Regions from separate parts of the Planococcus sp. BI3 genome, predicted to be linked through region 1. Evidence: riboswitches for the same ligand, from Rfam matches in the RefSeq annotation. Region 1 holds a riboswitch; each other region holds the start of a gene.

Region 1 (8,184 bases):
GCTCAGCATCGCCGCTCCATCAATTCCGCAAAAAAAGCCTATGGATCCGTCAGTTGTGACGGATCCATAGGCTTTTAATTTTTACTGATTGGTGAACCTTTTTCCTGTCAGCCGTAATTATGCGTGCGGCTCATGATGCTTGGTCAATTCAGAGTGGATGTGCTGGATTTCCGGCAGGATCAGCCGTTCCATTGCCAGCTTTACAGCCCCACGGGAACCGGGGAGGACAAAGATGGCTTTGTCATTGGCCACACCGGCTGCAGCACGGCTTAACAGTGCTTTTGTACCGATGTCTTCAGAAAAACTGACGTAACGGAAGAGCTCACCGAAGCCATCAATTTCCTTTTCAAAAAACGGTTCAACCGCCTCCAGGGTAACATCGCGTTTGGCGATCCCTGTTCCGCCGGTTGTGACAATCACATCAATCTCATCCCTCTCTAACCAGTCGGAAACGACGACACGGATGGCCGCTATATCATCTTCCACTATGCCGTATTCCACAAGTTCCAATCCTTCATTTCGGGCAAGCTGCTGAACAAGCTGGCCTCCGGTATCCGTTTCTTTTGTGCGCGTATCGCTGATCGTCAATACCGCTATACGCACCTGTTGGCCCCCTTGGAACGATTCCGACATACAAACTCCTCCTCTGGATTACCCGAATACTTGATGGTATAATTTCCGGCCTTCCGCTACATTATGGACGCCGTGAATCAGCAGCCGGCCATTGCCGAACAGCACCATGCGGTGATGGAAAACCTTTAATTCGACGAAATAAGGCGTCCGCTTCACCCCAGCCTCTAAACGCCGGCCAACTTTTTCCGCATCGTCCAAAGTGATGGGGCGGTTTGGGTCAGGCAAAATCTGCACCGCGTCCCGGCCGCATAAAACGGCATAGAAATTCACTCCTGTTTCGTTGAGCGACGGAAATACTGCGTCTTCTCCGCAGGTTTTGCAGGCAGGATCCTTGATGCGCGCCACGCCGATATCCAGCTGGCTGTTGTCCCATAAGTTGAAATGATGAATCTTTTTCCGCATCGCTTCGCGGTTGCCGCTCAGCCATTTCAATGCTTCTGTGCATTGAAGCGCGGCCGTCACTTGGACCGCTGGCGAAATGATGCCAACCGTATCACAGGTTTCATTGATTGCTGGAAGTACCGGCAGCAGGCAGCGGAAGCAGGAACTTTCCCCTGGTATAAAGGGAAAAACCACTCCCGAACTGCCGACACAGGCACCGTAGATCCAAGGCACGCCATATTTTACAGAAGCATCATTGATCAATAGACGGGTTTCAAAATTATCGGTGGCATCCAGGATCAAGTCACTGACAGCCGCCAGTTTCTCCATCCCCGCTGCATCCAAATGCTCCAGATAAGTGAATAAACGCAGATCGCTGCGGATAGCTTTCAGCCGTTGTTCCGCCGCCGCCACTTTTGGCAGCATCTGCTGGGCATCCGTTTCAGTGAAAAGCTGCTGGCGCTGCAGATTCGATAACTCTACATAGTCACGGTCGACGAGGTGGATGGTCCCGATGCCGGCACGTGTCAGTGTTTCTGCGATTGCCGACCCTAGAGCTCCGCAGCCGATGATGGTGACAGTTGATAAGACAAGCTTTTGCTGGCCGGTTTGGCCGAGCGGCTTGAATAAGACTTGCCTTGAATAGCGTTCATCCATGTTGATTCCCACTTTCCTGCCGCTTGATGGTCCAAACGGTTTCTTCATTAGTATCACTCTATCATGCCCGGCCCAAAACTGCAGTCAGCATCAACCTACCGTCTGCTCTGTCATCTGTCCTCTTTCAATCCGTATGATCCGATCTGCCAGTTTTTCGGCATCGGCAATCCGATGTGTCACAAAGATGATCGGGATTTTCCATTGCTGGTGAATCCGCAGCAATTCATCCTGGCACCGGTCACGGTTGGCATCATCCAAAGCCGAAAATGGTTCATCGAGCAGCAGGATATCCGGCTGGACGGCCATTGCACGCGTCAACGCGACACGCTGCTTTTCGCCGCCTGAAATCTGGTGCGGGTATTTGCTCAGCAGGCCGGTGATTCCCAGGATTTTTGTCAGTTCAGTAATGGACGATAGATCCGTCCCCCGCGACAGTGCATACAGAATGTTTTGTTCTACAGTCAAATGCGGAAACAGCGCGTAATCCTGAAACAAATAGCCGACTTTTCGCTTCTGGATCTTCAACGGTTTTTGTCCTTCGCTATAAAAATCCCGGCCGTTCAATAAAATTTTTCCGGCATCCGGATGAACGATGCCCGCCAGGCAATTCAGCAACGTGGTCTTGCCTGAACCGGAAGATCCGACAAGTGCCAGGATTTCCTGCCCCAGCTCAAACTTCATCTCTAAGTTAAAATGGTCCAATTGTTTCTGAACATCCACTTCCAGCATCTGCTCACTCCCTGCCGATTCGTATTGCGTTCTTTTTGCGCCAGTAATTGACCCAGGTGATGGCGGCTACCCCGAGCGAGGAGATGATCAGCACCCAAAACAGGGCTTTCTCCATATCCCCTGCTTCATAGGCGAAATAGATCGCCAGCGGCACCGTCTCCGTAACTCCGGGAATGTAGCCGGCAATCATCAAGGTGGCGCCGAATTCACCGATTCCCCGTGCAAAAGCCAGAATTAAGCCTGCAAGAATGCCCGACCAGGCAAGCGGAAACGTGATGGTCCGGAAAATCCGCCATTCGGATACGCCCATCGTCCGCGCAACATTTTCCCAGCGCGGATCCACTTTTTCAAAAGCGGCAAGAACGCTTTGATACATCAACGGCAAAGATACCACAAACGAAGCAATTGCCGCTCCAATCCACGTAAAGACCACACGAAATCCGAACCACTGCTCCAATAGGATGCCAAGTGGGCCGTTGACACCGAACAGGACAATCAGACCGAAACCGATGACCGTCGGCGGAAGAACCAAAGGCAACAAGATCAGCGCTTCAACAAGGCTCTTGCCGAAAAATTCGCGTTTGTTCATCAACCGTGCAAGTGCCAGGCTGACCACAAATACAAATAATGTCGAAATGACCGCGACTCTCAGCGATAACCAAAGCGGAGACAAATCATAAGGCATCATGGGGCTGCCTCTATCGGCAAAAAGCCGTATTCTTCAAGAATGGCCTGCCCTGTTGGACCGGTTACGAAATCCAGAAAAGCCCCCGCAGCCTCCTGTTTTTCTGAAGCTGCTACGATGGCTCCGGGATAAACGACAGGATTCTTCTGTCCAGGCAGCTCAAGCGTCGCTTTTATTTCCCGGGAAATAACGGCATCCGATGAATAGATAATGCCAAGACCTGCATTCCCGCTTTCCACATAAGTCACGACTTGCCTGGCATCTTTGGCATAGATAAGGCGCCCTTCAAGCGGCAGCCATAAGCCCTGGCTTTCCAATGCCTGCTTTGTATAATCCCCGACCGGCACACTGTCCGGCTCTCCAATGGCTATGGTTTCTTCAGTACCCATCACTATTCCCGCAAAATCCGCTGTTTCCGGAAATTCTTCCAAAGAAGCCAGGACCAGGCGATTTTCAGCAAAAGGGATCATGCTTTCCGATTCTATGAGTTGCTGCGATTCGAGAAGATCCATATCCTTCACACTGGCCGATAAAAATAAATCGGCAGGTGCTCCCTGCTCGATCTGGCTTCTCAGCTTGCTGGATGACCCGTAATTAAAGGACAGATCAATATCCGGTTCCACCTGTTGAAATTCCGCTTCCATCTTTTCCATCACTTCTGTCAGGCTAGAGGCGGTCGACACCAAAAGTTCACTGCCGTTATTCCCCGATGCGTTGCCGCAGGCGCTAAGCAGGATGGCTATGCTTATAATGCTAATCATTTTTTTCATTAAAAAGGCTCCTTAATTCGTTTAACATTCCGCTCACCGATCATTTTAATTTTCTACATACTCCCAGTATAACGCCAGCCGAAGAGAAGCTGAATTATTTCACTAATAATCTTGTGATAAACAGAACATTTAGGTAAAATAAAGAGGAACTTCAATTAGTGAAAAGTTCCTCTATTTCCACTGACCGCTAAAACCTGATAAATCGTGCAAAAATCAAATACGCTACATCCTTATCAAGAGAGGCAGAGGGAATGGCCCGATGACGCCCGGCAACCGCCAGTTAACTTAACTGGAATGGTGCCAAATCCAACAGAACCGCGATGTTCTTAAAGATGAGGAAGAGAATTTCACCTGCAGGCCACCACTCTTCCCTTTTTCAGCGGAAGAGTTTTTTTATTTTAAGGAGTGATCAAATGAAATTGAGCAAAGCTGAACAGATTAAACGAACACGGGTACCTGTAGCAGATCCCGCACTGGCTGAACGCCTGCCGCCTGGGCAAGTCCTGACCGAGCGCTTTCCGGTCCTGACTGAAGGCGAAGTACCGGTATATGACATGGCCACCTGGACCTTGAAGATCTTTGGGCAGGTCGATAAAGAAGTTACGCTGCATTACGACGACTTATTGAAATTGCCCCAAACGACGGTGACCCGCGACATCCACTGTGTTACGCGCTGGTCCCGCTTCGATAATACATTTACAGGCGTCAGCTTTATCGACCTGATGAAAGAATTGGGTGTCACACCGAAAAGCGGCTACGTGATGCTTCATGGTGACTATGGCTACACGACCAATCTTGCGCTGTCCGACCTCGACCGGGAAGATGTGCTGCTTGCCCATTCACTTGACGGCGAGCCGCTGACTGCCAAACACGGCTATCCGTTGCGCTTCGTGGTGCCCCATCTGTATTTCTGGAAAAGTGTCAAATGGGTCCGCGGCATCGAGTTCATCGACGAAAACCAGCCCGGCTTCTGGGAACAGAATGGCTTTCACATGAACGGCGACCCGTTCCAGGAAGAGCGATTTTCCGGCGAAGACCTGGAGATTCCAGAGGACGAGTGGGAGAAAAAGGATTTCGACTGACTCCATCCAGCTGTATGATTCCAGGACAACAGCGCTGTTGCTTAGAGAGATAACTTGCATCAATTCCGAATTTTTTTTGCGTATTCTTTTAAAGAACCCATCACCCTTTTTTGCGAAGGGTGATGGGTTCTTTAGATTATAGATAAAATTTGTGGCAGTTTCTGATAATTCCACATGCCTACTAAGACAAAGACGGTATTTTCCCCCACAGAAATAGGCTCCATCGATGTATGGAAATATGCTACTACCTCTTCTATCTCAACATTTTCGGCATCCACTCTTTCAAAATACTTATCTTCTGTTAGGCCAAGACTGGTTGCCCACTCATAAAAAGTGGAAAGTTTTTTGCCGTCTACATAAACTTGTCTCTCTTGTATTTCTGCCGTTTCCCCTGGTAATCCAATGAGGTGTCCCAGCGGTTCAATGTCTTCTGAAACCATTAAGTTTTCATGTATGGACGTATCTAAATCATGATTTCCTCAATCTATCATGAAGGGAATTCTATAAAAAAAGAGCCCATCGGTGGCATTTACACCGTTCGGCTCTCTGATTTTAAGATTCTGTAGCAGTCAATTGTTTCTTTTTGCGAAGTGACTTCGGAATATAAATACAGTACGGTTCACTTTCCATATAATCTCCCGTTATATTGAATGCTCTCGATCTGGATCCCCCACATACATAACGAAATTCACATACACCGCATTTCCCTTTATACTTATCGGGATTTCGTAGATTTTGGAACACTTCTGATTCACGATAAATCGTCGCCAGGGGCGTTTGCCGTACATTTCCTGCATTTATTGGCAACAGTCCACTTGGAAAAACATCGCCGGTATGAGAAATGAACACAAATCCATTTCCGTCATTAACGCCTTTAGGTGCACGGCCGAGACCGTCTATTTGTCCGGTCTTTCCACTCATTAAAGCATCTTCATATTCAATGGTGTCATTATTAGTGGATTTTTCACGCATTTTGTTTTGAATAACTACACGACGATAATGTTGTGCAGCAGTCGTTTTTATATCAAACGGCACTCGTTTTGACAATTTATATAACCACTGTAATACTTTTTCATGTTCTACAGGTGAAATCATGTCACTCTCTTTTCCTCGTCCAGTAGGCACAAGGAAAAACACACTCCATAATACACAATTAAGATTTTCTACCATCTCAGCCATTTCCTCTAGATAGTCCACATTGTATCTTGAAATCACCGTATTGATCTGGAGAGGCATTTCTAATTCATGCAAGTAGCTGATTGCATTCATGGTTAAATCAAATGAGCCGGCTGTCCCCCGGAAAAAGTCATGAGCTTCTGCACAATGTCCATCGATGGAAAAGGCCCACCTGGATAGTCCAACGTCTTTCGCTTTTTTCATAGCTTCTTTCGTGACATTCGGCGTTGCCGAAGGCGTCATGGAAACACGTACCCCTTTTTTCACAGCATATTCGGCAATTTCAAAGACATCTGGCCGCATCAATGGATCACCGCCAGTAAAAACAAGCATTGGATTATTCATATCATAGATATCATCAATTAATTTTTTACCCTCATCCAGCGTTAACTCACGGGGATCACGAAAGTATTGAGCCTCAGCTCTACAGTGTATACATTTCAACTCACAGGCGCGCGTCAACTCCCAAATAACGATGAAAGGATTTTCATTGTAATCTTGAGAAAACATTCTAGGACCTCCTAATTTAATTATCAGAGTAAGTATAGAATTCATTTGCGGTACTGTATGTGATATATTTCACACTTTTTGAATCTCCATCTAGAATACGCCATCGGATAAACGCAAATTACCGGCTCCAATCCTTCCAGGGGCGCAACAAACTTCTATTATTACCCTGAAAACCTAATCCTTCAGTTCTAAGTGCGTTTGTACAAATGAATCATCATATTCTTCACCTATTTAAATTTCATTTCATTTGCTGATTGATGATTCAGGCGTGCGGAATGGAAAAGCGCGAAAAGTAGTGCCTATCCAAAAATCCTTTTTTGAAAAAGAAAAACAGAAAGTGTGATATGCGTCACTAACAATTTTTTTTGTTCCGTTATGATTGGAATGTACAGAAGAAAGCGACCGACAATTCAGAGGAGGAAAAATAAATGATGACTCTACCCATTTCTACTAATACTTTGGTAAAAGAGATCGTAAATGAATTACCCAAATCGAGTGATGTGTTCAAGCGTTTTCGTATAGATTTTTGTTGTGGCGGCAACATTTCATTAATGGCTGCAGCAGATGAACAGAATGTAGATGTATCCACCTTATTAGATGAATTAACTATTGTTTTTGAAAATAGTACGCCTGCGGATAAGAATATGGATGTTTGGTTGGAATCCGACACTGAAACCATCATCAACCATATAACGGAAAATATTCATCGGCCATTGATGACAGAGTTAGCTGAGCTTAGCCCATATGTAACTAAAGTTTTTAAGGTACATGGTGAATCCCGTCCAGAACTAGTTAGAGTTAAAGATTTATTTTATGAATTTAAGAGAGAAATGATTGAGCACTCTGCTAAAGAAGATACAATCGTCTTCCCCTTAATAAGAAAGCTGGCAGACAACTCAGTCGAAAATCTAGAAGAGACCGTCAACTATATTAGAGAACTTGAAAAAGAACACGACCATGTTGGCGCTATTCTAAAAGAACTTAGAGAAATCACATCTGATTTCACGCCGCCAGTTGACGCATGTGGAACTTATCGTCTCGTATACAAACGCCTTGAATTGCTTGAAGGAGAAACTTTCATGCACGTCCACTTAGAGCAGAATATTCTTTTCCCAAGATATATTTAATAATCCTCTTTAAAAGGCTGCAAAAAATTAGCTGATATTCCATCAAAATCTCAGGGAACTGATGGGAATGGAGGCTTCTTTTTTTAGTCTTCCGGTGACAGGTAAGGGAGTACGGAGGGTCTTCTTAAGTTATTGAAGACGCCACACCTTTCGTGCTTCTTCCTGCGTCCGGAAACTATTGCAGTCAAATAAATTGATCGTAAATGGAAAAAATCAAAAGGACTGATATTTTATGGGCAAACAAAAGAATATCGTTATTGTGGGAGGAGGAATTGCTGGACTTACAGCATCTTATTATTTGCAAAAAGAAATAAATGAGAAGCAACTTCCCTATCAAATCAAGCTCATTGAAGCGAGCGGTCATCTTGGGGGCAAAATTAAAACAATTAAGAAAGATGGCTATATGATTGAACGGGGTCCAGATTCCTTTTTAA
Region 2 (8,184 bases), 130 kb from region 1:
AGTAATGGCGCTCTGGCCTTCCAACAATTCCATAGGCCAATTCGGCATAACATTCATCAATGGCTACAAGATGTTCTAAATACCGGCGCGCCGTCGTTCGCGATGCCCCCATCTGGTCGCCCATCTTTTCAGCAGTGATTCCAGCCGTTCGTCCAGCTAGTACATCCCTTACCTTCTGCAAGGTCAGCGGATCGATTCCCTTTGCTCCGATGGCTGGCTTTTGGACCAGCTCAAGACCAAAGAAATCATCCAGAAAATGCTGATCAATGTCGCTGGTGTTTTGCAGCATCTTTTTATTTTCCATGTATTTAATGATTGTGGAAACAAATCTTTCCAATGTTGCCGGCTTGATGATGATGCCTTTTACACCTTTGCGGATAGCCGATTCAACATATGCCTTATCATTTTCAGCGGATACCAGGATGATGTCGGTGTGGGGGCTCACTGCACGGATATCATCAATCAAATCGATGCCCAGGCCATCCGGCATATAATTGTCCAAAATAACCAAATCGACTTTATGTTTCTTTACCGCTTCTAAGGTTGCTTGGCAGTCTGCTGCTTTCCCAAGTATATTCACATCGGGAATTTGCTGCAGAAATTGCTCATGGATATTCGCCACGCGAAAATCATCTTCAGCAATATATACATCGATCATTCATTTCTCCCCACTTTCCTATTTCGGCAAAAAGACCGTAAAGACGGTGCCCCTCCCCAATTCTGAATCGACTTCTATCGTCCCCTTCAATTCTTCGACGGCTTGCTTCACGATTGCCAGCCCATAGCCTCTGTCTTTTTTCCCGAGCTTTGTGGAAAATCCCAGTTTGAATAACTCTTCCATATGATTTGAGTGTATGCCACGGCCCGTATCTTCCACTTCGATGACCAGGTCATGGCCCAGATCGGTGACAAAAAAGGAAACCTCTTTCGTAGGCTGCAGAGCTACTTCTTCAATTGCATTATCTATCAGGTTCCCCAAAATATGAATAAGCTTGGCAATATCGAAGTGTTCCGGGAGGGCCTCCAATGAACTGTTTTCATCAATGATCAGCTTGACTTTATTTTCAGACGCCTTGCCCATTTTGCCAAGCAGAATCGCCTGAACTTTTTTATCCTGAATATGGGTTAGCATAGCCTTTGTTTGGTTTTCATGAATTCGGGTTTCCTGTTGGATCAAGTCGATGGCCGCTTCTTTTTGCCCGAGCTGCAGCAATCCTGAGATAGCATACAATTTATTGGAATATTCATGGGTCTGAGCCCGCAGCCCCTCTGAATACTGCTGGATTTCCGACAAAGTCTCCAACACTTCCTGAATGTCCGTTTTCTCACGGAACGTAGACACCACACCCACAATTTGGCCTTCATGCAGGATTTGTGTCCGGTTGATGATCAGGACTTTATCACCAACCAGCATTTCCTCGTTGCGGATGGTTCTTTCGGATTTCAGTGCTTCTTTCATTTTTGACTGCGGGATGACCTCAGCAATATCAAAATTAATCGAGGTTTGCGTCAACCCGAGCATCCTTTCTGCAGATTGATTGATTTCTGTGATTTTCCCTTGGCTGTCAATGGCGACCACCCCTTCAACAATTGAAGAAAGCAAAGCTTCACGGTCCCGGTACATCGCCGCTATTTCACGCGGCTCCAGCCCCATCGTTTCCTTCCGGATATTCCGGGCAAGCAGGATGCTGCCGATAATTCCGATTGCCAAAGCCAGCAAGACAAACTGCAGCAGTTCTAAAATTTTCCCAATAATAATCTGTTGGATATCTTCCATCAAATAACCAACCGAAACTAGTCCCACCACATTGCCGTTGCCATCGAAAATCGGAGCTTTCCCCCTTAAGCTCGGCCCCAATGAACCCTGTGCTTCAGACGTATAGAATTCGGCCTTTGCCAATGCGCGATCGTTGTCGCCTCCTATCATCGGTTTACCGATTCGTGAAGGATTGGGGTGGGAATACCGAATTCCAGCACGATTGCCGACCACGATAAATTCTGCACCGACTTGCTTCCTCATATACTCAGCTAAAGGCTGGATGATATCTTCCGGATTTTCATCGTCCATCGCTTCCACAATGCTCGGCATCACTGAAATGCCGATCGCTGTTTCCAATGCGCGCGTGCCGACATTTTCTTTGGTTTCACCGATTTCGTTATAGATGACAATTCCGCCAAAAACAATGGTGACAAATAGGAGGAGTGACATGCTCAATAAAATAATTTTTGCTTGAAGTGATAGATTCCGCATAGTTGATACCCCTATAAAACACTGATTTTTTAATATTTAGAGTTTATCACATTTCCTGCAAAGAAAAATCCATGCAACTACGGCTCCATCAAAAAAAGCCTTCATCTTTACTGGATGAAGGCCTTCATGAAATCTATTTTCCTATTCTAATATCCGCCTGCAATTCAATTTCCACATTGCCTTTGAGTGCACGCGTGATCATGCAGGAGCTTTCGGCTTTTTCCGCCAGCTTCTGTGCCAATGCCAAATCCTTTTCGGAAGCATCGGCTTTCAGGACCACTTGTGGCTTATGGATGATGCGTTTATAAGTGATCACGCCTTTTTCCACTTCCACAATGCCTTCCGATTCCATAGTCAGGGATTGCTTTTCCAATTTGCTGCGTTCCATCATAGCCGCGAGCGTAATGATATAACAGGTAGCCGCAGCGCCAAGCAGCATTTCATCGGGATTCGTGCCGATCCCCGGTCCATCCATTTCTGGCGGAATTGAAATTTTAGTTGTTAAACCGCCGACTTCCATGTCCCCCACATCATTGCGGAGGCCGGGCCAATCCGCCTTTAAATGAAAACTATGCAATGCCATATCCATTCTCTCCTTTGTATACTCATTTTTTGTAGTTCCATCCATTTTGGTTAATGATGGATAAGGAAGATGCCTATATAACAGAGGAAGCATGGTATGTAGACAATACTCTTCTGTTCAATAATATTTACTTCTTTCATTATTTCAGTCACAGTAGAATTAACGCAAGCAATAGGAGGAACATCCAATGAATGTCATTATACGACAAGCGCGTCCGGAAGACGCAGAAAAAATAGCACCGCTCATCATCAATGCCATCGGCAACATCGCCAACCATATGACGGCGCAAAAAGAGCCGGCAGCGGTACTGGAAAAAGTGGCAGATATGATCCGCGGTGAGCATACGCGCCATAGCCACCGATATACTTACACAGCTCTAGTAAATGGAGAGATTGCCGGCGCGTTGGTGCTGTATCACGGCAATCAAGCCGAAGCCCTGGATCGCTTCTTGATCGAACAGCTCCAAAAGCAAGGCCACGAGCGGACAATCGAACCCGAAGCCCATCTGGATGAATGGTATATCGATACCGTCTCAGTCGATCCCGCCTGCCAGGGGCAAGGAATCGGCTCCAAGTTATTCGAATTTGCAGAAGAACGGGTTCTTTCTCAAGGAGGCGGCAAGCTCTCGCTGAACGTTGATATCGATAAAGAGGGAGCGATTCGCTTATACAAACGCCTCGGCTATTCCATTTCCGAACCCTGGACCATCATCGGTGAACCTTTCCACCACATGGTCAAGCTAGTTTCCTGAAAGCACTATTTGATGGTGAAGCCTTTTTAATATAGACAAAAGCCGCTCCAGATTTTCTCGGGAGCGGCTTTCTGTCTAGGAACTGTTATTCGGCCATCCATTCCGGCTTGCCGAATCCTTCAAATTCCGCATCAATTACAGCTTCAAATTCAGCAGATTCCACAATTTCCACTAAGTCAGCAGCCAATTCACTGTCTTCATTTTCAGCATTGACCGCCACAACATTGCGGTATTGCTCGGGCATGTTCTCAAGTGCCAACGCGTCAAGCAGATCCATCTCCGCAGCGATTGCAAAGTTTCCAGGTACTGCCGCTAAATCAGAGCCGTCCACTGCACGCGGCAACTGGCCCGCTTCAATTGGCTGGAACTCCAGGTTTTTCGTATTCGTTACGACATCTCTTTCCGAAGCCTGCAGAACTTCCGCTTCCGGATCCATTTCAACCAAGCCTTCATCCTGAAGCATCAAAAGGGCACGTGCACCATTTACCGGATCGTTCGGAATCGCGATGGTCGCTCCATCTTCCACTGCTTCCAATGAATCGTATTGGTTTGAATAGATGCCCATAGGCGCTGTCGGCACAGTGATCAATGCAGAAAGGTCCATGCTGTTCTCTTTTTCGAAGTTTTCCAGGTAAATCGTGTGCTGAAACAGGTTGGCATCGATATCTCCGCCATCAAGCGCTACGTTCGGCTGAATGTAATCGCTGAATTCCACCAGTTCCACTGTATAGCCTTTTTCCTCCAGGCCAGGTACGATTGCCTTGCTCAGCATGTCGCTGTATGGTCCTGCGGTTGCCCCTAATTTAATCTCTTTCGAAGCTTCTTCTGTCGTTCCTGCAGAGTCGCTTTCTTCTCCGCCGCCGCATGCTGCCAAAACCAATGCACTCGCTGCCAATACTAATCCTAATTTTTTCATGTCATTCTCCCCTTATCGTTTATCGATGGCTTTCGCTGTGTAATCTCCTGCCTGTTGAATCAATTGGACCAGCACAATCAAAATGACGACTGTGACAACCATAATGGTATTGTCGTACCGGTAATAACCGAAGCGGATGGCTAAATCTCCAATGCCTCCGCCTCCCACAACGCCAGCCATGGCCGAATAGGCAACCAGGCTGATGATGGTCAATGTAACACCCTGGATAATGCTCGCTTTCGCTTCAGGAAGCAGAACATCTTTAATGATCATCCACGGTGTAGCGCCCACTGCAATCGCTGCTTCGATGACTCCTTTGTCGATTTCACGGAGTGAGTTTTCCACAATCCGTGCGAAAAAAGGAATCGCTGCAACCGATAAAGAAACACTTGCCGCAATCGGACCGATTGTCGTTCCTGTAATGAATTTCGTCAATGGGATGAGTGCCACCAATAGAATGATAAATGGAATGGAACGCACGATGTTGACAACAAAACCGACCACCGCATTGACCGGCCGATTTTCGAGGAACAAGCCGCGGTCTGTAATGAATAACAGGATCCCCAATGGCAGGCCAACAATCAGCGCCACACCCAATGAAATGCCGATCATCGTCAATGTCTGAAAAAAAGCAGTCTGTATTTCCGGCCACAATTCAATAATCCGTCCCCATTCAATGCCCATTCGGAATCACCTCCACAATTGCTGATCTGCTTTCCATATACTTTAATGCGTCCATAACCGCGGTAGAAGCACCTTTCAACTCCATGATGAAAATGCCAAGAGGCTGTTCCTGAATATACTCAATCGCTCCATGCAAAAAGTTTCCTTTGACCGGATAATTCTGCAGCATATCGGAAATCACACCTTCTCCAGCCACACCGCCTTTGAACAGCACCTTCACCAGCGTACCCGTAAATTCGCTCAGGATATGCTCTGGAACATTGAACGATACAACACTGGAAATGAATTCCTTGGTCAATTCTTTTTGGGGATCGGCAAAAATATCATAGACCTGCCCTTCTTCGATGACGCGTCCCCCTTGCATGACGGCCATGCGGTCACAGATTTCCTTGACGACATTCATTTCATGCGTGATGAGGACAATGGTGATATTCAATTTACGGTTGATGTCTTTCAATAGACGCAAAATGGACAACGTCGTATTGGGATCAAGTGCAGATGTGGCTTCATCGCACAGCAGCACGGCCGGATTGTTCGCCAGTGCCCGCGCAATGCCGACGCGCTGCTTTTGGCCACCGCTCAACTGTGCCGGATAAACATCCCGCTTGTCAGATAAGCCGACCATTTCCAGCAGCTCTTCTACACGGCTTTTGATGCTTTTGGGTGGTGTTCCTGCTGCGCGAAGTGCAAAAGCGATATTGTCGTAAACTGTCTTTTGGCTGATCAGATAAAAATGCTGGAAAATCATGCCGATCTTCAAACGGGCTTTTCGCAGCTGGTCTCCATTCAGTTGGGTCAGATCTTTGCCATCTACTGTAACGCTGCCAGAGGTCGGCCGTTCCAGCAGGTTAATGCATCGGATCAAGGAACTTTTTCCGGCACCGGAATAGCCGACAATGCCAAAAATTTCGCCTTTGCCAATTTCCAGTGAAACATTGTCCACTCCGGTGACTGTGCCATGCTTAGTTGTGTAAGTCTTCGTCAATTTCTCAATCTGGATCATAGCGTCCTCCCGGCAATAAAAAGATGCCTCTTTCATCAAGAAAGAGGCATCGAAAATTTTAAGTTCTCGACTTATCTTCCGGAACGTTTTCACATTCCGCAGGACTTGGCACCTTCCCAGTCGGGGGTTGCCGGACGTCATAGGGCCTACCCCTCGGTCTCTCTTGATAAGTTTACGTTATTTGATTGAATTTTATGTTACAGACATTCGTGCAGAGTGTCAATCTACTTTTTGAACTTTTCATACAATTTCTCACGGCGGTCTTCAAAAACCGGAATCCGCTTCCGGACTTCCTCCACTTCAGCCAAATCGATATCGACGTAAGCGACGCCTTCGTCTTTCTTCATGTCGAGGCGAACTTCTCCCCACGGTGCAATTGCCATCGTGCTGCCGCCGAATTCATTGTTCGGATCGCTGCCGATGCGGTTCACTGCCACAATAAAGCATTGGTTCTCGATCGCGCGCGCCTGCAACAGGATGCGCCAATGGTCAATTCGTGCTTCCGGCCATTCGGCTGATACAAAAATAAGTTTTGCCCCGTTTAGCGCCTGCGCGCGGATCCATTCAGGGAAACGGATATCATAGCAGATGACTCCGCCGTAAACGGTATTTTCCAACTCGAATGTGCCCAGTGATTCGCCTTCTTCAAGGTGGATATGCTCGTCCATCAAACCGAAGCGGTGCGCTTTATCATATTCTGAAACAAGCTTGCCGCTTTTATCGACGACATACATCGTGTTATAGAAACCACCCTTTTTTTTCGTTGAAACAGATCCGCCGACAATATTGACCTTGTGTTCTTTTGCAAAACTCTTCAGCAACTCCACGGTCCGGTTCGAGCTGTCTGCAAGTGTGCCCAGCTCCGTCAATGCGTATCCCGTATTCCACATTTCGGGCAGGACGATCGTTTCCGCTCCACCATCGGCTGCTTCTCTTAAATAGTCCATGACTCGCTGATAATTCAGTTCCGGCTCTCCAAAAGCGATATCCATCTGAACGCATGCAATTTTCATATGTTTCTCCTCCACTAGACAAGTTACCTTCAACTCTATAAGATTTGGGGTAGATGTGCAATTATTTCGAAAACAAGGAGAATTATATGGAATTTTCAAATCGCCTGCAAAACCTGCCTACCCAATTTTTTGCTTCATTGGTCGCTAAAACAAGTAAAGCCATCGCCGAAGGACGCGACGTCATCAACCTTGGCCAGGGCAATCCTGACCAGCCGACGCCCGACCATATCATCAAGGCACTGCAAACCGCAGCGGCTGATCCAAAAACACATAAGTATTCGCCGTTCCGCGGCATTGCTGAGCTGCGCCACGCTGCAGTGGATTTCTACAAACGCGAATACGGCGTGGACATCGACCCCGATCTTGAAGTCGCCATCCTGGCTGGAACAAAAATCGGGCTTGTTGAATTGCCATTGGCGCTGCTGAATCCCGGGGACCTGCTGCTTTTGCCGGACCCTGGCTATCCCGATTACCTGTCCGGGGCCCCACTCGCCGACATCGACTATGAGCTGATGCGGCTAGATCCTGAAAACGGCTATTTGCCGGATTATAGCAAGTTGCCCGAATCCGTCCGCTCAGGTGCCAAGCTGATGTATTTAAACTACCCGAACAACCCGACAGGCGCAGTGGCGAATGGAGACTTCTTTGATGAGACCGTCGCTTTTGCAAAAGACAACGGCATTGCCGTCGTCCATGATTTCGCTTATGGAGCTGTCGGCTTCGAAGGGAAAAAACCGGTGAGCTTCCTGCAATCCGAAGGCGCCAAAGAAGTCGGCATCGAGATGTATACTTTATCGAAAACCTATAATATGGCCGGCTGGCGCATTGGATTTGCGGTCGGACACTCAAAAATGATCGAAGCCCTGAACCTGATCCAGGATCATCTATTTGCCGGATTGTTCCCAGCTGTCCAAATGGCTGCCGCCGAAGCTTTAAGTGCGGATCAGCATTGCGTGGATAATTTAGTGGATCTCTACGAAAAA
Region 3 (8,184 bases), 320 kb from region 1:
TTGCCGATGACGTTTGCAATATCAAAGCTCGGCGTTTTTGTTTTGTCTGGATTCAAGTAAGTTGAAAATCTGTTGATGCCTGTCCCATTCAATAGGCTGATCAACAAATCTCCTACAAATTTAGCAATCAGGACCCCTACCAGGATCAAAATAATTGCGACAAAAATATTCGGAATCATGTTCAGAACCTGGTTGAGCATATTGACAATTGGTTCAGAAATAGACTGGATATTCAAAGTTTCCAATGCGATGGTCAGGATGGGGATCAATACTATGACAAACACCACATTAGATAAAACATTCGCCAGTGTTGATTTGTCTCCAGCATCCATTCTTGTTGTTCCTGTTGGAGTGCCGCCTGTTTTACTGGTGAATTTATTGAACCACTTATCAATATTCATTGCAGTCAAAAGGCTGAACACAAGATTTTTCACGAATTTAGCTACAAAATAACCTATGACCAATATGATGATGGCCATAAGAAGATTTGGCAGGAATGCCAGCAGCTTGTCCATCATGTTTGAGATTGGCTGTGCCACATTCTGCATATTCAGAGCCTGCAAAACGCTTGGAATAAACAAAATGAAGATCAGATAATAAAGAATTTTCCCTATAGAATCCAGTTTGCTGTCCGCATCTTCTTTTGTTTTTGCCATATGGCCTCTGACCATGGCTTTGTCAACGCCTGCTTTTTTTAATCCTTTCGTAAAGATCGCCCGTACGATCGTCGCTACAACCCATGCGATAAGCAATAACAATAACGCACCTAGAACGTTTGGGATATAGTCGATGATTGTATTGCCGACTCCTCTGAAAGAATTCCCTACTTCATTCATATAACCAACTCCTTTTTAATTTTTTATATCATACCTATTATCCCCTTGCTCTTGTGAGGTTAAACTTTTAAAGGCCAAAACAAAAAAATAACAGAACCACTCAACTTTCAAGTGGATCTGCCATACGGATAAAAAATCCCATTAAACAGGAGAAAGCTTCGCCCTTCTGCCGATGGTCAATACAAGTATGCCGCCCAACAGCAACAGAACACCTATCCAAGAAAGCCCACTCAGTACCTCTCCGACCACCAGCACACCCAGAACAGCGGCTGTCAGCGGCTCCGCCAATGATAAAGTCACCGCAGAAGAAGAAGGAATCTGTTTCAATCCATAAGAAAAGAGGATATACGATAAGCTTGTTGCTCCAATCCCCAAATAGATGAGCAGGGATAAGTTTCCGGGAACTGTTATGTAGGAAAGGTCATAGAACAGTAAAAACGGCAACAGGCAACAGGCACTCAGCGAAAAAATCACCGCCACAGCGGAAACGGTTTCCATACTCTTGAGCACATTTTTGCTGACAAGGGCATAGACAGCAAAAGAAAAACCGGCACCGAGCGCCATGGCAATTCCTACTGGATCCACCAGTTGCTGGCCTCTATTTGCAAATAGCAGGATGCACCCGACTAAAGCCAACACAGTAGCAATCACCCAAACTCTGTCAGGCTTTTTTTTCAAAGCCACCCATTCAATCATTCCCGTCAAGACAGGAGCGCTGCCAATTGCCACGACCGTTCCAATTGCAATCCCAGTCAATTGGACAGATGAAAAAAACAAAGGCTGAAACAATGCCATGCTGATGGCCGAAAGAATGGCTGCGGGCCATGGAATCGTCCGTACAGACAATTTCCGTGCAGCCAGAACAAAAATCAACAACGAAAAACCGCCGATTGCTAAGCGGAAAGCGCCAATCGACAAGGGATGTGCAGTTCCTTCAAAAAAAGATTGAGCGGTTCCTGTCGTTCCCCATAAAATAGCCGCCAGCAAAACCCATAGATACGCCATATAATTCAACATCAACACTCCTATTTTCGGACTTTTCCCTTTAACATACCATGACGCTAATGGTTTGAGATAGCTGCCTCCTTCCATTATAATAAAGGAAAAGAATGGAGGAGGAGATCCTATGTATATGACAGTCCAGGAAACTGCCGCATTCTTATCGATGCCTGAAGAACAAGTCAATCGTTATGTATTGGAAGGCCGTATCCGCGCAGTCCATGATGGGGAGCAATACATGATCAACACCTCTCAATTCGGAACTCATTTCCAGCAGTTGGAACAGGCCAAGCAAGCGTTGGAGGAATGGCGCGCCATCCCTATACCGGACGATGTGGATATTAAGGATGAAGACTGAACAATAAAAGCATCTGAACGAGGTTAATCCTCGTTCAGATGCTTTTTTACATCCGAATTTCTAACGTGTTAGCTCAGGCACTAAAAGACTTTTTAATTTCCCTCCGATAAATCCGCCCCATTTTTCAAACTCCACCAAAAAACCATCATGCCCAAAATCTGTTTCAATAATTTTCCATTCCGCGTCCTTCTGCTTTTTAAGCCAAGGCACCATCAACTCACTCGGATAAAGCAAATCATGGGTAAATGATAAGGAATAAATAGGCACCTCCAGGGCAGCCTCCTCAACATCATGCGTATTCATCGCTTTCAGCAGCACCACATAGCTGTTGGCATCAAAGCGGCCTGCCAGTTTCTTTCCTTGGTAGTTCAAGTATGACTGTACATTAAATTCATCGCCGTCATTGGTGCGCCCAAAACGCTGATTGAACATATTGCCGCTGCGATAAGTGACCATACCAGCCATTCTGGCTACTTCAAACCCTTTTAAAAGAGACGCATTTTCATAATTTCCACTGTTGAAATCTTTATCATTTTCAATTGCCAAAATGCCGATATGGTTAAAAGCCACGCCATAATCACTGTAATACGGCGTCACGGCTAACGGAAGAATTGCATCGACAAATTCCGGATACAATTTACCCCATTCCAAAGTTTTCATCCCTCCTAAGGAGCCGCCAATTACTCCGGAAAGATGGTTGATGCCCAGCTTTTTTAATGCATAATATTCCGCCCGCACCATATCACCTATCGTCAGGGTTGGGAAATCAGCACGATAAGGAGCACCGGTTGCCGGGTTTATCGATAAAGGGCCGGTCGATCCATGGCACCCTCCCAGGACATTGAAGGTAATCACTTGAAAAACAGATGTATCCACCGGCTTGCCTGGTCCGATTAATCCTGCCCACCACCCCGGATCTCCTTCTGTGCCAACTGCATATTGATCTCCTGTCAATGCATGGCACACAAGGACAGCAGGAGCTTTTTCATCTCCATGACGTTCGTATGCAAGTTCTACATTGTCTAAAGTCTTAGTTGAATCCAGGGTTAACGAGCCAATGGATACTGTCTTCATGAAAATCCCTCCTTATGCCTTTTCCAGTACTGCTGCCTTTATCGCCTGTTCCAAGTCAGCAATTAAATCTTCTGTGTTTTCCAGCCCGACAGACAACCGGATCAACTCTTCCGTTACTCCAGATGCTTTCAGCTCTTCTTCGTTCAATTGCTGATGCGTGGTGGATGCCGGATGGATAATCAGCGATTTGGCGTCTCCCACATTGGCAACGTGCGACCAAAGGTTGACACTGTCGATCACTTTGCGGCCAGCTTCCCGCCCGCCTTTTATGCCAAAGTTGACAATCGAACCATAACCGCCATTCTTCAAGTATTTCTTAGCCAATTGATGTGAAGGATGATCCTCAAAGCCTAAGAAATTGACCCACTCGATTTGTGGATGCTGTTTTAGATAATCAGCAATAATCTGAGCGTTGCTGCTGTGTTTCGGAATGCGGAGATGCAAAGTCTCCAGACCCTGCAGCAAAGCATGAGCACTATCCGGACTCAATGAAGGGCCAAAATCCCGCAGCAGCTGCACACGCAGTTTTGTCGCAAACGCCGCATCCGGTACATCAATGCCATAACGCAGACCATGATAGCTCTCATCAGGCTGTGTATAATTCGGAAAACGTGGATTGTCCCAATTGAATTTCCCGGCATCCACTGCTACGCCGCCGATCGTCGTGCCATGGCCGCCAATCCACTTCGTAGCAGAATGAATGACCACATCCGCACCAAATTCTATCGGGTTGCTGCCGTATGGAGAAGCGAAGGTGTTGTCGATCAATAATGGAATTCCATTTTCATGGGCAATTGCTGCCACTTTTTCTACATCAAAGACATTCAGGCTTGGATTGCCGATAATTTCCCCGAAAAAGACCTTCGTTTTATCTGTGATTGCCGATTTGAAATTTTCCGGATCGGTAGCATCGACGAATTTTGTCGTGATGCCATAACGCGGCAAAGTATTCGCAAACAAATTGTACGTGCCCCCGTAAAGGCTGCTGTCTGCCACTATTTCGTCTCCGGCTTCAGCAATGTTCATAATTGAAAATGCAATGGCCGCCATTCCGGAAGATAAAGCAACTGCAGCAGTGCCGCCTTCCAATAATGCTACCCGTTGTTCAAATACATCGACAGTCGGATTCATGATGCGCGAGTAGATATTGCCAGTATCCTTGAGGCCAAAGAGATCTTGTGCATGCTGTGTATCTTTAAAAACATAGGAAGTTGTTTTATAAACAGGCACCCCTCTTGATCCAGTTGTTGGATCGGGCTGTTGTCCGCCATGCAATAATAAAGTTTCCGGTTTTAAGTTTGTCATTTTCCATTCCCCCTGAGTTTTATTGATAGATATTGTCGAAGAGGACAGCAAAAAGCCCCCTTCGCTTAAGAAGAGGGCCGTAAATTACGGAGTTTCCTCCTCTCATCTGTCAGAACCTTTCGTTCGGTTCTGTAGGAATTAGCACCTTTCCAGACAAAATCGTCTGTTGGTTGCCGGGCATCACAGGGCCTATCCCTCCGCCACTCTTGATAAGAGTATTTGATTTAGTTTTTCATCTTGTTGAGAAGTATAAAAACTTTGTCGCTTTTTGTCAAGTGGATTAGTCAAAAAATTTTGAAACCTTGTGCTGCTTCAAACGTTATCTTTTAATGTAGAGGAGGAGTCGGTATGTTTATCTGGATTTTGCTATTATTTATTATCTGCTATGTAATCGGCTGCTTTCATGGATCTCTCGCAGCTCAGGTTTTATCAGGGGTCAACGTCAAAAAGGAAGGTGTAAAAAATTCCGGCGCTTCCAATGCCGCCATCGTATTGGGCTGGAAATATGGGGTGCTTGTCGCTTTCATCGATATTTCCAAAGGATTTGCAGCTGTTGCAGGCTTGCGGCTTCTGCTGGATTCCAGCAGCCTTTCTCCCGAAATGTTCTGGACTTTGTTGTTCATCGCAGGTGCCGGCGTAATTTTTGGCCATAACTTCCCGTTCTATATGAATTTCAGCGGCGGCAAAGGGACCGCTTCGGTAATCGGCGTCATGCTGGCCCTCGATTGGAAGCTTGGACTGGTTGGACTGCTCTTGCTCATCGGCGTTTCACTGGCCACCGATTATTTGGTCATTGGCGTACTGGTCCTTTACGCGGTTTATTTCATCATTGCTTTCGGACCTGCTGTTGGGCCGTGGCCATTGCTGACAGCCCTGGCCTTATTCGCGATGGCGGTATGGAAGCATAGCGAAAACATTATTCGAATAAAGAATGGAAGCGAGAGCAAAGTATCCTCCATCTTCAAGAAGAAGCCTTCAAATCCTGTCTAATAGAGGATTTAAACTAATTATTGCTTTCATTTAAAAGATTGTGAAATAAATATCATAATTCCTCTTGACTTTTTTGTTATTTCACCATAAAGTAAGAACCACGAATCGAATAGCATACATCACTTTCTTATCAAGAGAAACCGAGGGACAGGCCCTGAGACGTTTCGGCAGCAGATTTGTTTAACCGCAAAAACTGTGCCAACTCCTGCAAATGCCGTTTGTGCATTTGGAAGATGAGAATTAGATGGTTTCAACAGGAGCCTTCTTTTTTCTTATGGATAAGAAAAAAGGGGGCTCTTTTTTGTCCATTATCTCAGGGAGAATGTGAGACACCATCGATTTGATAAGATCCATTACAGCATGAGGAGGTTCAATCACCATGATTCAATTCGAAGGCGTCGCCAAAACTTATCAATCAGGAAAACAGGAAATCTATGCCTTGAACGGCATTGACCTGACCGTCGAAACCGGCGAAATCTACGGGGTCATTGGCTTTAGCGGAGCCGGAAAAAGTTCACTGATCCGCACCGTGAATCTGCTCGAACGGCCTTCTGCAGGACGCGTGTTGATTCAGGGAAAAGACATTTCTACTTTATCCAGCAAAGAGATCCGCACCATCCGAAAAGATATCGGCATGATTTTCCAGCATTTCAACTTGCTGAATTCAAAAACCGTTTACCATAATGTGGCGATGCCGCTCTTGCTCGCGAAGACACCAAAAGCAGATATTGAAAAACAGGTAACCGACTTGCTGGACTTTGTCGGCCTGGCAGACCAGGCGCAAAAATATCCAGATCAACTGTCAGGCGGACAGAAACAACGGATCGGCATTGCCCGGGCGCTCGCGACTAATCCATCTGTTCTGTTGTGTGATGAAGCGACTTCGGCACTTGATCCGCAAACGACTAAATCGATTTTGGACCTGCTTCGCAAAATCAATAAGGAATACAACATCACGATTTTGCTCATCACTCATGAAATGGGCGTCATCCGGGAAATCTGCGACAAGGTGGCCGTTCTTGAAGCGGGGAAAGTCATCGAGCAAGGCAGCGTTTTCGATATTTTCTCGAACCCACAGCAACCAACCACCAAACGGTTTGTCCGCTCCGTCATGAATGACGAACTACCAGATTCGCTGCTGGCACAAATTCAGGCTGCCGAAAGCGATAATGCCATCTACCGCCTCCAGTTTACCGGCAGCTCCGTCGGCAAACCGTTCATGTCCCGTGTATCACGTGATTTCAAAGTTGATTTGAATGTGCTGTTCGGCAACATCACCGAGCTGCAAGGCGTCCCGTACGGCAACCTGATCGTGGAATTTTCCGGCGAGCCAAGTGAAATTGCACTGGCCTTGTCCTCCATCCGAGAAAGTGAAATCCACATAGAGGAGGTCAATAATTATGTCAGTTAACTACGAACAGATTTTAGAAGCTTTATGGGAAACCATCTACATGACCGGAGCTGCGTTCGGATTTTCTTTATTGATAGGCTTGCCTCTCGGCATCCTGCTTGTGGTGACACGCAAAGGGCATCTGCTGGAAAATGAACCGGTCTCCAAAGTGTTGAATATCGTCATCAATATTTTCCGTTCGGTTCCGTTCATCATTTTGATGGTTGCCATCATTCCGTTGACCCGCCTGATTGTCGGTACATCCATCGGAACCGCAGCCGCTATCGTTCCATTGGTCTTTTACGCCGGACCTTATATTGCACGATTAATTGAAAACTCCTTACTGGAAGTCGATAAAGGTGTCATCGAAGCAGCTCAAGCGATGGGCGCTTCGCCGATGCAGATCATTTTCCGCTTCCTGATTCCGGAGGCCTTGAGCTCGCTCGTGCTTGCCTTGACCATCGCAATCGTCGGCCTGATCGGTGCATCTGCCATGGCAGGTGCCATCGGAGGCGGCGGGCTTGGCGACTTGGCCATCACTTATGGTTATCAGCGCTTTGATACGCTCGTCATGTTCATTACCGTAGCGATTTTGGTCGTACTGGTCCAAGGCATTCAATCACTGGGCAATGCATTGTCGCGAACAGTACGGCGCAACTAAAAAATAACAACAACAGAGAAAAAACTGGAGGAATTACTTATGAAAAAACTTACAGCAACAGCATTACTGGCATTATCAGCGTTGTTTTTGGCAGCCTGCGGAGACGACAGCAGTTCAGAAGGAAATACGAAAGTGACACTTGGCATCAGCGGTTCTGATACAACCATCTGGGATTATATCGCCGAAAAAGCCGAAAAAGAAGGAATTGATTTGGAAATCCAAACTTTCTCTGATTACGTCGCCCCTAACCTAGCGCTTGCCGAAGGCGAACTCGACTTGAATGCGTTCCAGACTGTTTCTTATTTCGATGAATTTGTCGCAGAGCACAATATTGATATCGTGCCGATTGGCTCAACAGTTATCGCGCCGATGGGCTTGTATTCCGATAAATATGAATCCATCGATGAAATTCCCCAAGGCTCACAGATTGCAATGCCGAATGAAGCGACCAATATGGGGCGTGCCCTTCTATTGCTCCATGAATCCGGTCTGATTACCCTTTCTGAAGATGCTGGACTTACCGGCACAGCAGAAGACATCATCGATAATCCGAAAAACATTGAAATCATGC
Region 4 (8,184 bases), 950 kb from region 1:
TGAAATGAATGCGGACAAGGTCAATACCCCAGCGTCGCTCATCAACTTTCCGACTTCACCGATTCGGCGGATGTTTTCAGTCCGGTCTTCCGGGCTGAATCCCAGGTTTTTATTCAGACCGTGGCGCACATTGTCTCCGTCCAGCAAATACGTACGGATTCCAAGCGCGTGAATTTCTTTTTCCAAAGCTACGGACACCGTTGATTTTCCCGATCCCGATAATCCGGTAAACCATAGGACCCCGCTTTTATGATTATTCAATTTCTGTCTGTCCTCTTTTGTAACACTCGATTCATGCCAAACGATATTGGTTGATTTGCTCATTTTTTCTCCTCCTAAAACCAGTAATAGTAAACGATTCCGATGGTTACCGACATAACCAGAATACTTAGGGGCGTCCCCACTTTAACGTAATCCATGAATTTATAGCCGCCTGGCCCGTACACAATTAAATTAGTCTGGTAGCCGATGGGTGTAATGAAGCTGGCGGATGCCGCAATAGTGATGATGACAGCAAAGCCCATGGGGTCAAGCTGCAGGTTGCTGGCCATTTCGATGCCGATGGGAATCATCAAGACTGCCGCAGCACTATTGGTGATCAATTCGGTAAAGATGCTGGTCAGCAGATAAACTAAGATCAGGATGGCCAACAAGCCGAACGGCTGCCCAATTGCCAGCAGCCCGTCCGCCGCCCATTGTGCCAGACCGGTTTTGGTCATTGCTGCTCCAACGCCGAATGCACTGGCGATCAGCAGCAACACGTTGAACTGCACATCGTTTTTGGCATCTTCCATGGAAACTGATTTGGTCACCAGCAAAATCAGTACCGCCAATGCCATGGCTTTGAACATGCTCAACCAGCCGACAACGACAAGGGCAATGGCCCCCAATAGGACAACCAATGAAAACCAGCCCACCAAGCGGCTTTCCTGCAGTGATTTCGGGGTTTTCATCGACGAAACCACGTAAAAGTCATTGGACTGCTGGTATTTTTCCACAAATCCGGTTCCGGCGAGCAGCAATAGCGTATCACCCGGCCGCAGGATGATATCGCCGACTTTGCTTTTGATGCGTTCGTTATTGCGGTGGACGGCCATGACACCTGCATCATAACGTGAACGGAATTGGGATTGCTTGATGGTCTTCGACAGCAGCGACGATTCATGGGAAACCACAGCTTCTGCAAGCTGCGTATTGCCGTTTTTCAGATCATCCAATTGAAGATCGGTTCCGGTCTTTAACGTCAGCCCTTTTCTTTTTTGCAGGTCTGCGATGGTGGAAATAAGTCCTGTAAAAATCAGCCGGTCTCCGGACTGGATGACGGTTTTGGAACTGACCGATGAAATCCGTGTTTGATCCCGAATGATTTCAATCAAGTACAGTCCTTTCAAATCGCGGAGCTTAGCCGCCTCAACCGTTTGGTTGGTATGTGGAAATGTCTCTTCCACGATCATTTCAGCGATGTATTTCCGGGAATCTTCAGCAACCTGCTTGCTGAACCCTTTATTTTCAGGCAACAGCATATTTCCTACAGTAAAGAGATAAATCAAGCCGACAATCGTGATGGGAATTCCGACTATCGCCAACTGGAACAAGGAAAATCCAGGAAGCCCATAATCGATCAGCATGCCGTGGACCACCAGATTGGTGGAAGTTCCCATCAACGTGATGGTGCCTCCTAAAATCGTTACATACGATAAAGGAATCAACACCTTGGATGGTGCAATGTTCCGTTCTTCACACCATTTCTTCAATAGCGGCGTCAATGTCACAACGATAGGCGTATTGTTCAAGAAAGCCGAAAACAGCGGAAGCGGAAGAAAAATACGGAACAATGAACCCTTCAAGCTTTTGCCCTTGTTCAGCCAGCCAATCATCATCTGGTCGATCAGGCCATGTTTTTGTACGGTCCCGACAACGATGAACAATAAAGCAATGGTCAGCATTCCCGGATTGGAAAAGCCGCGCAATGCTTCTTCTGTCGTTAAAATCCCTGACAGCAGCAAAACCACCAATGCCGAGAAGACAATCATATCCGGACGGGCAACTTCAAACAGCAAGGCACTGACCATTCCAACGATGACAATTAGCACAAAAATCATTTCGACTGACATGGGCAACCATCCTTCAACTTAGTTACTTATTACGGTCTCCCGCAAGCCTTTGATGAGCACATCGGCCACTTCCGGACGGGAAAATTGTTTCGGGGGCTTCTCCCCGTTGCGAAGCAATTCACGCACTTTCGTGCCGCTCAAATGGACATGATTTTCTGCCGTATGCGGGCAGGTTTTCGCTGTTGCCATGTTTTCGCATGTATTGCAGTAGAACGAATGCTCGAACTTGAAAATCTGGATGCCCAGTTCATCTTCAAACTGGCTGATGAATTCCTGTGCTTCGTAGGTGCCATAATAATCGCCGACGCCTGCGTGGTCGCGGCCGACGATGAAATGCGTGCAGCCGTAATTTTTGCGGACGATGGCATGGAGCACCGCTTCTTTCGGTCCCGCGTAACGCATTGCCGCAGGATAGATGGCTAGGCGCGCACGGTCTGCAGGATAATAATGCTTCAAAATGACCTGGTAGCTTTCCATCCGCACAGCTGCTGAAATGTCATCGGATTTTGTTTCGCCCACCAGTGGGTTCAACAATAAGCCATCGACTACTTCCAATGCTGCTTTCTGAATGTATTCATGCGCGCGGTGCACCGGGTTGCGCGTCTGGAAACCGACAATCGTCTTCCACCCAAGATCTTTGAATAGCTGGCGCGTTTCTAACGGGTCCAGATGGAACTCCTCAAATTCGCTATGGTCCGGACGATTCAATAACGTGATCGGACCTGCCAGGTAAATATCACCGCGTTCGTATAGTTTTTTCACGCCTGCATGCGCTTCTTCTGTGGTCCCATAAATTTTTTCCGCTTCCAACCCTTTGTCGTAAGCGTATTTTTCCGTCAGTTGGAGCGTTCCGTAAATGACATCGTCTTCGCCTTTCAGCGCAATTTCGTCGCCGACCTGGTAGCTGGCTGCTTCTTCTTTGGTGACTGACAGTGTAATCGGCACACTCCACACCGTGCCGTTGCTGAGGCGCGATGTATGGACGACACTTTCGTAATCTTGTTGTCCAAGGAAACCGGTCAGCGGGCTGAAACCGCCGATGCCGATCAATTCCAAATCCGAAATCGCCCAATCTGATATGAATAAAGAAGAAAGCGTTTCTGCATTCTTTAATGCCGTTTCTCTTTCCGTGCCGGTCACCTGTCTGTTTACCAAATCTCCACCGTGTGCTTTACTCGTCATGTCATTACCTCCAAGGTTAGTTTTGAATTCTGCTGTCCATTTCGAAAGGGTTCTTAAACCAAATTTCCAAGGCGTTCAGACAAAAAGAAAAGGACCCTCTTCGCTAAGAAGAAGGTCCGGAAAAACAAACAATCTTCTTATCTTCTAGGCTAAGGAAAGCCTATTGGAGTTAGCACCGTTTCCTTAAAGGAGGGTTGCTGAGACATCAAAGGGCCAATCCCTCCGTCTCTCTTGATAAGAACGCGTATTCAATTTTTGAGCTGAATTGTTTGAAATATTTGATTTCACAAAGTATATAATAGACTATTCCGAGTGTCAAACTATGTTTTAGATTTTTTTTAGGTTTCTTTCCAGGAAAGCTGTCCTGCCAGAGGCTAGGGCAAGTAAAATTATTTGGATTGTTTGCTGAATGGTTGCTATTCAACGCAGATAGGAATATTTTTGATAGTATGAAGAGAGTTGAGGAGGCGGAGAAGATGACGGTGGTTCCCATCATGATTGAATTGGCAGAGAAAAAAGTGATTGTAGTGGGCGGCGGACGCATCGCTAAGCGAAAGCTGGACGCTTTATTGGACAGCGGAGCTTTGCTGACGGTAATCAGTCCGGCAGTGCTGCCAGAAATAGCCGGTTGGGCTGAAGAAGGAAGAATTAGATGGAAGCAAAAAAAATTCGACCTGAAAGAGGTCGAAGAGGCTTTCATGATGGTCATCGCTACCGACGATCCAGCTGTTAACGAGGCTGCCAAAAAAGCTGCACCTCCGCATTGTTTGGTGAATGCCTCCACTGCGGCAGAGTCTGGAAACATCCATTTCCCCGCCCATTTGAAAAGAGGCAAATTGAGCATCGCGATTGCAACGAACGGTGCCAGTCCCATGCTTGCTAAAAAAATCAAGCAGGATCTGCAGACCCAATTTGATGAACGCTACGAACAATATCTGGAATTTCTTTTTGAAGCCAGGCAGCTCTTGAAGCAAAGCGCGCTTTCCAAAAGCGCGAAAGAAGAATGCTTGCACGGCTTTTTGACTGAATCATTTTTGCAGGGGGAGGTCCAACAAGAGACACTCCGTGAATTGCGGCTGTTTGCCGACAAGGACAGCGATAACCAGCCGGATTAGAACCAAAAACTAAAGCTGTGGACTTCCTGGATGCTGGCTGAACCCTTAGTCATTCCCGGCTCCATAAATCTCCATACCCGTATGAAAACCATCAGCAATGACGGTGTCTCTCATGTTCTCGACCGTCACGGGAATCGGCTCCAACAGGATGGAAGGCACATCGATCTTGCCATTGTTAACATATTTAACAGTCGTGACATCTTCCCCCTCCGCCATTCTGACTGCCAAGGCAGCAGCTTGCTCCGTCAAAGTCTGAATGGGCTTATAGACCGTCATCGTCTGGGTGCCATTGACAACACGTTGTGCAGCAGCAAGTTCTGCATCCTGTCCCGCTACTGGGATTTTACCCGCTAATCCTTGTGCTTCTAAAGCTTGAATAACGCCTCCGGCAGTCGCATCATTGGCAGCGATGACCGCATCAATTTGATTGCCATTGGCTGCCAGTGCCTCCGTCATATTGAGAAAAGCCTTCTCGGGTGACCAATCTTCTGTCCATTGGTCATAAACGACTTTAATGTCTCCACGGTCAATGGCCGGCTGAAGTACATTGAATACGCCTTTTTTTATCAGATGAACATTATTGTCCGTCGTTGCCCCTCCGATATAGACGTAATTCCCTTTGGGCACCAACTCTAAAATTGCCTCCGCCTGCATTTCCCCCACCCGCTCGTTATCAAATGATACATAGAGATCGATATCCGCATTTTTCACCAGGCGGTCGTAGGCAATTACCTTAATGCCGGCACGATGCGCTTTATGGACAATAGCAGCTGTGGCTTCCGCATTATGCGGAACAATGACCAATAGGTCGATGCCTTGCTGGATCAACGTTTCAGCCTGGGTGAGCTGCAGTGCATCATTCCCATTGGCGGCCACAATCTCCACTTCTGCGCCCAAATCCTCTACGGCTTTCTTAAATAGCGCTTGGTCTTTCAACCAGCGTTCTTCCTTCAGCGTATCCATGGAAAATCCGATTTTGATGGGCTCCTTGCTTTCTGTATACTGTTTTTTTTCAGGCACTGCTTTGCCCACCGATTCGTCAGGTGCACAGGCTCCAAAAAACAGGCTGATGAATAAGACCAGCAATAGTTGAATTCTTTTATTCTTCACGCTGATCTTTCCTTTCCGTCAACAGCGTTCTGCGGTATTCCTTTGGAGATACATCGTTCATCTTCTTAAAGACCTTGCTGAAATAATTCGGCTCATGATAGCCAATTTCAAAGGCAATTTCCTTTAGGCTTTTCTTTGGATCACCCAATAGCTTTTTTGCTTTGTTTATTCGGCACGAGGTCAGAAAATCGATATAGTTGAAACCCAGTTTTTCTTTGAACATCTTGCTGAGGTAGATAGGGCTCAACTCTACTTTCTGGGCCAATGCATCCAATGAAATGTCTTCATGGGAATGATCCATGATGTATTGCTTGATCTGATGGATTTTATCCACTTCCAGACGGTCATAATGTTTCATATAGACCCACTTCAACCGCTCGATCACCTGAAGGGTTTCACTGTGCAGCTGCCGATGATCTTTGGCTTGAATCGTATAATAAGGATTAGGCGCGTCAATGCCCATTTCTCCCATGACTCGTGCAGTAATCCACAAAAATTCAAGTGTCCGCTGTTGTGTCCAAAGGATATTTGCGCCTTCCTGCTCGAAACGTCGGATTAGGTCCACCACCAATCGATCAATCGATTCCCATTCCCCTAAACGAATAAAATCGAATAGCTTTTTCTCCTGCCGCTTAACAAATGCAGCATCCCCCGCTTTTTCAAGGGACGGGACATCAGATGAAAATCGGTATCTGGAAGGCAGCGACAGATCCATTGTTGCAATAAGGGATTTCTGATAAGAATTCCTGATATCCTCCAACGACTCACAGACCGGTCCTACACCGACAAACCACCCTTCCTGATGGCTTCCCGAAATGGACAGGATGGCTTTTACCAATGAAATTGCCTGGGATCGAAAAGATCTTTCCTGGTCCCGAAAAACGATGATGGGCAATTGACGGCCATACAATGCCCCAATCCATGCATTTTCAGTCTTGCGGATTTCCGCTTTTAATTGTGGATATAATTTTTCCGAGCCTTCCGGCACCAGAACCGTCATGACGAATTTTTCGTCAGTTGCCGGAATTTCCAGCATATCAACCAGCAATTCAATATGGACATCATGAACATGATCAAACAGCAATTGGGTCACGATATCTGTTTCCACGATTGCCAGGGCTTTATGAAAATCTTCCCGCTGCTGATGCTGGACTATTGAGAGCTGTTCTTTTTGTACCTGCTGTTCCAGCAGTTTGGCGACAGTCGCCACAATTTCGCTGGCTTTGCTCGGCTTCAGCAAATAGTCTTTGACACCTAACTTAATCGCCTGACGGGCATAATCAAAGGTCTCAAAAGCAGTGACCATGACAAATTGAATCTCCCGATCCATTTCCTGAATCTTCTCTATCGCTTCTAAACCTGTCATGCCCGGCATCATGATGTCCATGAACACCCAGTCAGGTTTCCAGATTTCCGCCAAGTCAATCGCTGCTTTTCCGTTTTTTGCCTGCTTGATATCGAACTCCTTGTAGGCGCGCTCCAAAATAGCTTGCATACCGTCTCGTTCAGTCGGTTCATCGTCTACTATCAATAGCTTGATCATCGTTAACCGCCCCCTTGACTTTCGGTAGTTTCAAGATGACTTTGGTTCCTCGGCCTACTTCGCTTTCAATCGCCACCACATCTTCCTTGCCATAAAACAGCTGCAGTCTTTTTACAACATTGGTAAATCCGATTCCCGTGGAATGGCCTTCCGCCGGCGCTATCGCTCCAACGAGCAGTTGGTGCTGTTTTTCCGGGCTCATGCCTTTGCCATTGTCCTCGATTTCAATCCATACTTCATCGTCCCGATCCATGATGCGGAACCAGATATGGCCGCCGTCCTCTTCCGGTTCAATTGCATGAATCACTGCGTTTTCTATAAGGGGCTGCAGCGTGAGTCCCGGAATCTGCAGATTCAAGCAGCTTGCATCCAGCTCCGTAAAAAATTGCAGACGGTCGCTGAATCGCGCCTGCTGGATTTCCATGTATTGGCGGAGCACAAACTCTTCCTCTGCCAACGTCACAGGCCGGTCCATGCGTTTCAAGTTATAGCGCAGCAAACTGGCGACACTGACCAGCAAGTCGCTGGTTTCTTCAGCGCCATCCAAGTAGGCTTTTTTTGATAAGGTGTTCAAGGTATTGAATAGAAAATGAGGATTGATCTGACTTTGCAGATTGCGCAGCTGGCTTTGCTGGAGCAATAATTTACTGTCCTGCAATTCGCGCTCCAATTGTGCTTTCTGCTGGATTTCCAGAATCATGTCATTGATATTTCTCCGCATATGATTAAAAGTTTTTGCCAAAAAAGAAATTTCATCATTGGAGTCCACATAAATCGTCTGATCAAATCGGCCTTTGGCCAATTCGTTTGCCGCTTTCGTCAATTGATGGATAGGCTTGGTGATGCTGAGGGAGAATAGATAGGTAAACAGCAGAAGCGCTGCCGTAATCAACAGCAGCAGCCAGACACCCAGTTTCTTCAATTCCGCCGATTGATCAATAATCCCCCGATAAAATCTCTCATAAGTCCTAAGTTCTGTATCTATAATGGTTAAAGTCATTTCCGAAATATACATTGAAATACGAGTAGCTTCCTCAAATTCCGTCAAGGAAGCTTCGGTCTCTTCTTGTCCTTGAAAACTGACAGAACGGTCCACCGTTTCCACGAAACTGCTGATGAG

The links. Region 1 has a riboswitch for S-adenosylmethionine ahead of AC1MEO_RS15075 (sulfite oxidase-like oxidoreductase). Riboswitches for the same ligand answer to the same signal wherever they lie in the genome.
Region 2: it holds a riboswitch for S-adenosylmethionine, as region 1 does, so the genes downstream of both, AC1MEO_RS15705 (methionine ABC transporter ATP-binding protein) here and AC1MEO_RS15075 (sulfite oxidase-like oxidoreductase) in region 1, are expected to answer to the same signal.
Region 3: it holds a riboswitch for S-adenosylmethionine, as region 1 does, so the genes downstream of both, AC1MEO_RS16690 (O-acetylhomoserine aminocarboxypropyltransferase/cysteine synthase family protein) here and AC1MEO_RS15075 (sulfite oxidase-like oxidoreductase) in region 1, are expected to answer to the same signal.
Region 4: it holds a riboswitch for S-adenosylmethionine, as region 1 does, so the genes downstream of both, sat (sulfate adenylyltransferase) here and AC1MEO_RS15075 (sulfite oxidase-like oxidoreductase) in region 1, are expected to answer to the same signal.

The regions. Positions count from the first base shown of each region.
Region 1 is NZ_CM155266.1:3,002,206-3,010,389, reverse strand. Features, by position in the region: gene AC1MEO_RS15100 (MogA/MoaB family molybdenum cofactor biosynthesis protein) at 118-633, opposite strand; gene AC1MEO_RS15095 (ThiF family adenylyltransferase) at 652-1,671, opposite strand; gene AC1MEO_RS15090 (ATP-binding cassette domain-containing protein) at 1,762-2,400, opposite strand; gene modB (molybdate ABC transporter permease subunit) at 2,405-3,088, opposite strand; gene modA (molybdate ABC transporter substrate-binding protein) at 3,085-3,855, opposite strand; SAM riboswitch class I at 4,083-4,194, shown strand; gene AC1MEO_RS15075 (sulfite oxidase-like oxidoreductase) at 4,275-4,937, shown strand; gene AC1MEO_RS15070 (S26 family signal peptidase) at 5,069-5,377, opposite strand; gene AC1MEO_RS15065 (TIGR04053 family radical SAM/SPASM domain-containing protein) at 5,490-6,623, opposite strand; gene ric (iron-sulfur cluster repair di-iron protein) at 7,052-7,750, shown strand; gene hemY (protoporphyrinogen oxidase) at 7,983-8,184, shown strand, end outside.
Region 2 is NZ_CM155266.1:3,134,787-3,142,970, reverse strand. Features, by position in the region: gene AC1MEO_RS15735 (response regulator) at 1-658, opposite strand, end outside; gene AC1MEO_RS15730 (ATP-binding protein) at 677-2,251, opposite strand; gene AC1MEO_RS15725 (OsmC family protein) at 2,385-2,834, opposite strand; gene AC1MEO_RS15720 (N-acetyltransferase family protein) at 3,022-3,585, shown strand; gene AC1MEO_RS15715 (MetQ/NlpA family ABC transporter substrate-binding protein) at 3,671-4,501, opposite strand; gene AC1MEO_RS15710 (methionine ABC transporter permease) at 4,514-5,185, opposite strand; gene AC1MEO_RS15705 (methionine ABC transporter ATP-binding protein) at 5,175-6,188, opposite strand; SAM riboswitch class I at 6,257-6,361, opposite strand; gene AC1MEO_RS15700 (carbon-nitrogen family hydrolase) at 6,413-7,201, opposite strand; gene AC1MEO_RS15695 (aminotransferase class I/II-fold pyridoxal phosphate-dependent enzyme) at 7,288-8,184, shown strand, end outside.
Region 3 is NZ_CM155266.1:3,326,561-3,334,744, reverse strand. Features, by position in the region: gene AC1MEO_RS16710 (mechanosensitive ion channel) at 1-836, opposite strand, end outside; gene AC1MEO_RS16705 (DMT family transporter) at 978-1,853, opposite strand; gene AC1MEO_RS16700 (helix-turn-helix domain-containing protein) at 1,963-2,193, shown strand; gene metX (homoserine O-acetyltransferase MetX) at 2,254-3,267, opposite strand; gene AC1MEO_RS16690 (O-acetylhomoserine aminocarboxypropyltransferase/cysteine synthase family protein) at 3,280-4,572, opposite strand; SAM riboswitch class I at 4,672-4,788, opposite strand; gene AC1MEO_RS16685 (glycerol-3-phosphate acyltransferase) at 4,921-5,562, shown strand; SAM riboswitch class I at 5,687-5,802, shown strand; gene AC1MEO_RS16680 (methionine ABC transporter ATP-binding protein) at 5,942-6,973, shown strand; gene AC1MEO_RS16675 (methionine ABC transporter permease) at 6,963-7,613, shown strand; gene AC1MEO_RS16670 (MetQ/NlpA family ABC transporter substrate-binding protein) at 7,653-8,184, shown strand, end outside.
Region 4 is NZ_CM155266.1:2,047,670-2,055,853, forward strand. Features, by position in the region: gene cysC (adenylyl-sulfate kinase) at 1-324, opposite strand, end outside; gene AC1MEO_RS10175 (SLC13 family permease) at 336-2,114, opposite strand; gene sat (sulfate adenylyltransferase) at 2,133-3,296, opposite strand; SAM riboswitch class I at 3,431-3,537, opposite strand; gene AC1MEO_RS10185 (NAD(P)-binding protein) at 3,773-4,411, shown strand; gene xylF (D-xylose ABC transporter substrate-binding protein) at 4,457-5,521, opposite strand; gene AC1MEO_RS10195 (response regulator) at 5,511-7,064, opposite strand; gene AC1MEO_RS10200 (sensor histidine kinase) at 7,036-8,184, opposite strand, start outside.